2 regions of the Mesorhizobium sp. B2-4-18 genome follow, and region 1 is predicted to be linked to the other one. Evidence: predicted binding sites of a transcription regulator. Region 1 holds the regulator's gene; the other holds the start of a gene.
What was found. The regulator LexA, encoded in region 1, represses DNA repair genes until DNA is damaged. The targets are predictions, from matches to a motif close to TGTTCNNNNTGTGTTCNG.

Region 1 (4,199 bases):
ACATCCTGACCACGCGCCTCATGCCCGGCGCCCCGCTCAAACTGAGTGCGCTGCGCGGCACCTATGGCGTCGGCTGGACACCGTTGCGCGAAGCCCTGTCGCGGCTCGAGGCCGAACGCCTGGTCACCGCGATCAGCAATCGTGGTTTTGCCGTGGCTCCGGTGTCGCGGGCCGAGCTGGAGGATCTGGCACGCGCCAGGATGGTGGTCGAGATACCCCTGTTCCTCGAATCGATGGAAAAAGGCGGCAGGGAGTGGGAGGATGCCGTGGTCACCGCCCACTACCGGCTCTCGCGTTGCAAGACGGCGGTCGACGATCCCTCGGACGCGGCCGTCGACAGATGGGACGAGAACCACGAGGCTTTCCATGCGGCGCTGCTGAGCGCCGCCACATGCGACTGGCTGTTGCGGTTCCGCTCGACGATCTCGGATCAGCTGCGCCGGCATCATCGCTTTCTTGGTCTGGCGCCGACACTGCGGGCCGCGGCCGGCCTCAAGGATGGCTATGAAGAGGCAATCGAAGCGCTGCGCGAAGCGATTGCGATCGAACACCATACCGCGATCATGGAAGCGGCGCTCGACCGTGACATCGAGCGGGCCAAGGCGCTGATGACGGCGCATATCGGCTACACACTGCACGTCTATGTCCACAGCGAAGACAGCGGCGCCACCAGATACGCCGCTCGCGCCGGCAGCTTGAAGGCGGGTTCGGGATAACTTCAGCGCTTCCGCGACCCCTATTCGAACGCGCTGGCCGGAGTGCGCCGAACGCCCGGATCCATGGCCGCCCGAAGCTACCAATCGTTGGCATTTTGGTTTCGTTTCGTTCCGCGAATAATGGCTCCGCGAATTATACGTCCCCCCGAGGAGAAACCTTCCAACTAACTGATGCCAAAGCCTCGTCGGCGGATGGGCCACAGGCCATTAACCAAAACGATTTCAATGCGCCTGCCGATGGCGGAAAGGGCTGGTTGCTGCCCGCCGTCGCGGGCAAAAAACTTCAGACCCCTTAACAAATTCATTAAACTTTAAACGGTTGCAGAACACAACTGGAACAGATAGTGTTTGTTCTGGGTTTGTTTTTTCGATTCTGGTTCAACCTTTCGTTCAATGTCTTGGGGGCCGCCATGCTGACACGCAAGCAACATGAACTGCTGATGTTCATCCACGAACGGCTCAAGGAAAGCGGGATACCGCCTTCCTTCGACGAGATGAAGGAAGCACTCGATCTTGCCTCCAAGTCGGGGATCCATCGCCTGATCACGGCCCTGGAGGAGCGCGGCTTCATTCGCCGGCTACCCAATCGGGCGCGCGCGCTGGAAGTGCTGCGGCTGCCGGACTCGATCGCGCCGGGCCTCAATGCGGCAAAGAAGTTCTCGCCAAGCGTCATCCAAGGCAGCCTTGGCCAAGGCAGTCTCGGACGCCAGATCAGGCCGGCCGCTGCGCCTTCGCGCCTGCCCGCGGCCGGCAACGACGACGACGCGGTTTCAGCCGTGTCCATCCCGGTCATGGGCCGTATCGCCGCCGGTGTGCCGATCGATGCCATCCAGCATCAGACGCATTCGATCTCGGTGCCGCCGGACATGATCATGGGCGGCGAGCACTATGCGTTGGAGGTCAAGGGCGACTCGATGATCGAGGCTGGTATCTTCGATGGAGACACGGTCATTATCCGCAATGCCGACACGGCAAGCCCGGGCGAAATTATCGTGGCACTGGTCGACGAAGAGGAAGCGACACTGAAGCGGTTCCGCCGCAAAGGCGCTTCGATCGCGCTCGAGGCCGCCAATCCAGCCTACGAAACGCGCATTTTCGGGCCGGACAGGGTCAAGGTACAAGGCAAGCTGGTCGGGTTGATCAGGCGCTACTGAACCGGCTTGTTATCGGGCTTGTCGGGTTTTTTGTACGGCGGCAGCCCCCTCGCCTCGCGTGAGAATTTTCGCTGTTCGTGCCAGGGCCGGTATGGTCCGTCGACGGCAAATGCGATCGCGGCCCGGGTCGTGGCCGACTGGGGATTGAAGAAGACGGCAGCGCTTCCCTTGCGGGCGAGCTGCCGTTTGGTGACGACGAGAACCAGTGGATTGTGGCAGGCGTCATAGGCGGTTGCGTCATTGACGATGATCAGGTCGGCGAAAGCGCAGGCTTTCCAGGTGGTCTTGCGGTCCTCGACATAGGCAATGATCGCGCCGGAAGGGTGCCTGGCAAGGCACAGGCCTTCGCGGCAGTAGAAGGGCGATCCCGGCGGCAGGTCGGTGGGACTGGCAACATCGAATTGCCTGTCTGTCGTGTCGAACATTTCCGGTTTGACGATTGTTTCGGAGATCAGGGCGCGCTTCCAGTTGTCGGTTGCGAATTCGTTCGGACGTTCCCGGTTGACGGCCAGTTCGCCATTGCCGATCGGCAGCGCGACCAGCCGCGCATCTTCCGAGATCAGCACATCGGGCGCGCGTGTGTGCGACACAGTCAACAGGCCGGCAAGCGCGAATGGCAGCGCCGCGAGCCGCAGCCATGTCGTCGCCATCGTCGCGATTGCCAGCGCGACGGTGACCAGCAGCACGGATTGCTGCGAAATCAGCCCGACTCCATCGACCGGAGAGCGCTCCGATATCCACGCCGACACGGCGATCATTGCTGTCAGGCCCTTGCCCATGAGGTAGAGAGCCGGCCAATCCAATCCGAATGGCATCAACAGCGCGCTGGCGACGGCCAGGAACATCACGACCGACACGATAGGCATCACGGCCAGATTGGCGAACAGGCTGAGCGGCGATACCCGCTGGAAATGCCAGATGGCAAACAGTGCCGTGGCGCTGCCGGCGATAATGGACGTCATGGCCAATCCTCCTGTCGCCAGCAGGAATTTTCGCGTCAGGAACCCCGCCAGGGATCGCTTTGGCGGCGGTGGCCGCGTCTTTCCCGCATGGTGATCGGCCCAGCCGGCATAAGCGCCAACCAGGGCCGCGGTCGCGGCGAACGACATCTGAAAGCTCGGGCCGACGACCTCGTGAGGCGAGACCAGGATGACGGCGATCGCCGAGATCGCCAGATTGCGCATGGTCAGGGCAGCGCGATCGAAGAAGACGGCAATCAGCATCACCGCCAGCATGATGAAGCTGCGTTCGGCGGCAACGACGACACCGGAAATGATGAGATAGGCCGCGATCGAGAACAGTGCGGCGGCGGCCGCGTATTTCTTCACCGGCCGGCGCGCGGAAAAGTCTGGAAACAGCGCGAAGGCACCACGCAGCAGACCCATGATGGTGCCGGCCACAAGCGCCATATGCAGTCCCGAAATAGAGATGATGTGATAGATGCCGGTACGCCGCATCGCTTCATTGATTTCATCGGGTATGCCGGCGCGCACGCCGACGATCAGCGCCGCCGCGATCTCGCCTTCAGCGCCGCCGACGCTGCCCCTGATGTGGTCGGCGATGGCTTCGCGGGCATTTTCGATGCCTGAAAAAAAGCGAGCCGATAGCGGCATCTCACCGTCGTCGGCGGAAACAACCGTCGGATTGCCGAGAAAGAAGCCGCTGCCGCCGATGCCGGCGAAATAGCTGTCGAAAGAGAAGTCGTAGCTGTCCGGCCGCACCGGGCCGGTCGGCGGCAACAGTTTGGCGTAGCCTGTGATGAGCGAGCCGGCGGTCATTCCCGGTGGTATCTTGCGTGCGGAAAGCCGGACCCTTTCCGGTGCATAGCGCAGTTTCGGCCGGGCGGTCGAAATCACGTCCATGGTCAGCCGGATGCGGCCGCTCTCCATCTCTTCGAGCGAGACCACGCGGCCGGTCAGTTGGGTGGAGATTTCCGAACCCAGCATCCGGGTTCCGGCTCGCCATGTTTCGACCTTCGCCGCGAGCAGGCCCAGCGCGCACAACAGCACTGCCATGAAACACAGATGGGTTTTCGACCAGGAGCGCGAGACGAAGGCACAGACCGCCATCAGCACCACGACCGCGACGGGTTTTGCAAAGTCGGGCTCGGATGCCAGCGAGAAATAGGCGATCGCCCCAACGGCCAGACAGACCGGCACCAGCAGGAACGCGATGCCCCGGTCGAGTTCGAGCTCCGTCGCCCGGGCCACGCCATGGCGCAGGCGAGGCAAGGATACCAGGCCGACTTGCCGGCGCACGCGCGCGATCCTGCCCGCGGCAGGAGCCGGCGCCGGCGCCTGCCCACCTGCCTGCAGCGACCTGGTTTCGG
Region 2 (4,199 bases), on a different contig from region 1:
CGACATAGGTGCCTTCCAGAAAAGCGAAATGCAGCGGAATCGGCGTGGTCGATTCCGAGACGGCTACCGACACGCCGTGATTGCGCATGATCAGCCGAAGCTGCTCGATGAGGTAGGTCTCGAACAGGTCCGGCTGGGTAACCGTGGTGGCGAAATGACCTGGTGTTGGCATGTGGCCATAGGCCTGGCGCGAATCAACCTGGGTGAACGAACTCGTGGTGACGCCGATCTCGGGGTAGAAGGCCCGGTAGCGCTTGCTGCTGTCGCCGCCGGCGGCTAGGGCCGCGAAGGAATCGCGCAGAAACTTGGTATTGCGGTCGTAGAGCACCTGCAGCGCGGCAACGGCCTTTTCGGCGTTATCGAAGCTTTGCCGGCCAAAGGGCTCGGGCATGACGACAGATTCGATGGCTTGGGGATAGATTCGCTTTTCCATGGCTCAATATAGAGACTTGGACGGGCGGTTGGGAGGGGGCTCGCCGCCGAAGGCGCTCAAAGCGCCCTTTTTTCTTCAACCCCGCTGCAGGCTGACCAGCAGTACGAACCCGACGCCTGACTTTCTGAGCGCCGGCGCCTCGATCGTCGAGCCGCTATCGGCGCGCATCATCGGCACCGCCAGGACCGGAGCGGCCAGAAGTATCAGGATGAGCGCCGCCCGCGGCAGGAGCCGGAGGGTCTTGGAGAGGTTGGCGGCGATGCGATTCATGATCTCTGTGCTTTTCTTTTCGAGGTCCGGGTTCTCTGCTTCAGTGACGAAAATCGGTCGGGCAGGCGAGATGGCACATTCTGGTGGCGCCGTCCCAGGAGCGCGGGGAACGGCCCGCTTCGGCGACAAGGATGGCGAAGAACATTCCAAACAGGCTCATCAGCAGGCAGACGATGGTGAAGCGGCGAGCAAGCATTGGGTCCGTGTCTCCTTCAACACGCATGAGAATGCCCTGACGCCTCTGAACCGGCTCTGATGCCGGCGTTCATCTGCCGTTCAAATTGATTGAAGGGATGTTGACTGGGTTGCGGCAACCAGAATGCCGACCGAGCGCTGCCTGCTCATCGCCAAAGCGGAAACGGGGCCCGCCAGGCCCTGTTTAGAGATCACACGGAAATGGTCGCTTAGAGTTTATGCCAGGTCTGGCTCTTGCAGATCAGTCCGCCGAGCACGCAACCGCTCATCTTGAGCGAGGCGCCCGACAAGGTTGCCTTGCCCGAATAGGTCTTGTCATTTGCCGGATCGGTGATGTTGCCGGTGTATTTGTTGTCGCCGGCCGCCTTGAGCGAGCCGATGGTCTTGCCGGCATATTTGCCTGATTTGAGCGTGATGGAGAACGAGCTGCTGCCTGAAATGGCAGCGGTGTCGCCGGCTTGCGTTTTCCAGTTGCCCTCGATCGGATCGGCCCACGCCGCGCCGCTCAGGATCAAAGTGGCCGCCAGGGCCAGGCTCACTTTTCGAGACATGTCTTCCTCCCTTTGGATAGCCGGCCGGATGCTCCGCCTCGCCGGTCTGCCGCTTACGCAAACGTAAGCTAATCCAGCTTCCGTCAAAACGAAAGCGGTGCCGCAACGGAAGGCTTTGGCATTTCGAAAGCGCCTGAATCCGCCCTGTCGGCCCGGAAATGAAAACGACCGGCGCCTCGTGTTTGTTTTCTAGGGTTAGCAGAGTGTTGACCGCGCGCTCGAAAATTTTCGTCAAATTTGGCGAAAACCGGCTGAATTGCTGACTTCGTATCCTTAACGAATTTTCGCGTTTACCTCTTGTTTTAGCTTTGTTTTCCTCAAATTAAGCACGCCATTTAACGACGGATTCAAGCCTGCGCGGCATTCTCGAAAGCATCGAAAGAGCGGCCCGGACAAGACGAACGGAGGCAGCTCTCGGGAGCCAGACAGGGGACTAAAAATGGCACGTTTTGAAATGCTTGAAGCAGGCTTCGGCGCCATGGGGGCAACTGCCCAGGCCGACATTCTTTTCGAATTGGGCATGATGTATGCGACCGGCCGCGATTGCGAAACCGACGTCGTTGCCGCCCACAAATGGTTCAACATCGCCGCCATCAAGGGATCGGCCCGCGCCGCCGAGTTGCGCTCGGAACTCTCGGCGGCCATGTCGAAGGTCGAGATCGCCAAGGCGCTGCGCGAAGCCCGCGAATGGATGACCATGCACTGAGTTCCGCCAGACGGGGACGCTCCGGCCAAGACCGCAGAAAGACGGTCGGGCCAACAGGGAAAAGGCTGCGCAGACAGCCAGGCCACGGCCATCGACAACGAGAATGCGGCACGCCGACAGGTCCAAGCCGCGCAACGGACCATGATCCCGAAGACTCCGGTTTTCGGAAGGATCATGGCCAACATGAAGACAGGGAAGGTGGGTTGGGTTCAGCGCGGGGGCGCCGGGGAAACAGCCTGACCGGCAAAAAAAGCCACGACCGGCCGGAACAAGGCTGGCGTGGCTTTTTGCGTGGATGAGGCCGCGCAGGCCTAATCGAGTGGCGCCAATGCGCCTAGACAGGTCCGATGAAGGATGAAATTGTCCCGCCTCTCTGGAAGAAGCGCGGCCGGGCGGCCGCGCGTGAATGGAGGAGTTCTATTGTCATGAAAAAAATGAGTGTTTTGAGCGCGGCCATTTTCGGCCTGATGATGAGCGCGCCGGTCGCGTTCGCCGAGGACATCACCATTTCGGTGGTCGGCCCGATGACCGGACAGCTCGCCACCATCGGCGATCAGTTCAAGCAGGGCGCACAGGCCGCCGCCGACGCCATCAACGCGGCTGGCGGCGTCAACGGCTCCCAGATCAAGCTCGACATCGAAGACGACCAGTGCGATCCCAAGCAGGCGGTGTCGGTCGCCAATCGCATCGTCGCCAACAGCGTCAAGTTCATCGACGGGCATGCCTGCTCGGGTTCCAGCATTCCGGCCTCGGCGGTCTATGCCGAAGCCGGCGCCCTGATGATGAGCCCGGCTTCCTCGAACCCGGTGCTGACCGATGCGGCCGCCAAGGCCGGCTGGTCGACAATCATGCGTCTCTACACGCGTGACGACGCACAGGGCGCCTTCATCGGCCCGTGGATCGCCAAGAAATACGCCGGCAAGAACGTCGTCATCCTGCACGACAAGAGCGCTTACGGCCAGGGCGTGGCTGATGCCGTCAAGGCGACCATGAATGCCGGTGGCCTCAAGGAGGTCTATTATGACGCCATCAACCCCGGCGAGAAGGACTATTCGGCGCTTGTCACCAAGCTGAAGGATCTCAAGGCCGATGTCGTCTATTTCGGCGGTTATCATCCTGAAGCTGGCCTGATCCTGCGTCAGTCGGCGGAACAGAATTTCAAGTTCCAGCTGATCATGCCGGACTCGATCGCTTCGCCGGAATTCTGGCAGGTTGCCGGCCCGGCCGGCGAGGGCACGATGTTCGTGTTCCCATCGGATCCGCAGGCAAAGCCGGAAGCCAAGGCAGCCGTCGAGAAGATCAAGGCCGGCGGCTTCGTGCCGGAAGGCTTCACGCTGTTCTCCTATGCCGTGGTCCAGGCATTCGCCGAAGGCATCAAGCGTGCCGGCAGCGACGATCCGGCCAAGGTTGCCGAGGCGCTGAAGAATGGCACGGCGATCAGCACCGTTGTCGGCGACGTCACCTTCGACGAGAAGGGCGACCTCAAGAATGCCAGCTACGACATCAACCAGTGGCATGACGGCAAGTACGCGCCGATCGCGCAGTAATCGCCCTGGCACTCGGGTAATCCAAGGGAATGGCCGGGTTCGTCCCGGCCATTTCAGTTTGCGGTCGCTCCTTCTATCCGCCGGCGGCCGCGGTGCATGCGTTCTGGTCCTCGGCGAACCGCACCAGCACTGTCCCGTCGGTGACCTGTGCGCCTTCCCCGGCGACCTCGGCGATCACCCCGTCATGCGGGGCGGCGATGGTGTGCTCCATCTTCATCGCCTCGAGGATCAGCAGAGCTTGTCCTTTGATCACACCGTCGCCTTTCGCCACGCGCACAAGCTTGACCAGGCCCGGCATCGGTGCGCGCAGGCTGCCGGTGGCGGCGGCCGCTTCATCGCTCCTGGCCAAGGGGTCCGGCACCGCGAAAGTATAGCCGACGGCGCCTTCGAACACCGTGATGTGGCCAGGCCAGCGGGCGAGGCGGGGAACGGCGCGAAGATCATGCAAATTGGTGCTGTCATAAGGCGCATCGAGCGCCACCTGGAAGCGCCCGTCC

Region 2: a site for LexA is predicted at 1,748-1,765, ahead of FJ527_RS18520 (sel1 repeat family protein). Genes of this name have one in related genera too.

The regions. Positions count from the first base shown of each region.
Region 1 is NZ_VFUW01000017.1:35,470-39,668, forward strand. It holds gene FJ527_RS27995 (GntR family transcriptional regulator) at 1-716, shown strand, start outside; gene lexA (transcriptional repressor LexA) at 1,127-1,870, shown strand; gene FJ527_RS28005 (ComEC/Rec2 family competence protein) at 1,864-4,199, opposite strand, start outside.
Region 2 is NZ_VFUW01000007.1:172,226-176,424, reverse strand. It holds gene FJ527_RS18535 (AMP nucleosidase) at 1-391, opposite strand, end outside; gene FJ527_RS18530 (hypothetical protein) at 509-703, opposite strand; gene FJ527_RS29345 (hypothetical protein) at 744-899, opposite strand; gene FJ527_RS18525 (DUF2147 domain-containing protein) at 1,108-1,449, opposite strand; gene FJ527_RS18520 (sel1 repeat family protein) at 1,889-2,155, shown strand; gene FJ527_RS18515 (branched-chain amino acid ABC transporter substrate-binding protein) at 2,581-3,702, shown strand; gene FJ527_RS18510 (acetyl/propionyl/methylcrotonyl-CoA carboxylase subunit alpha) at 3,776-4,199, opposite strand, start outside.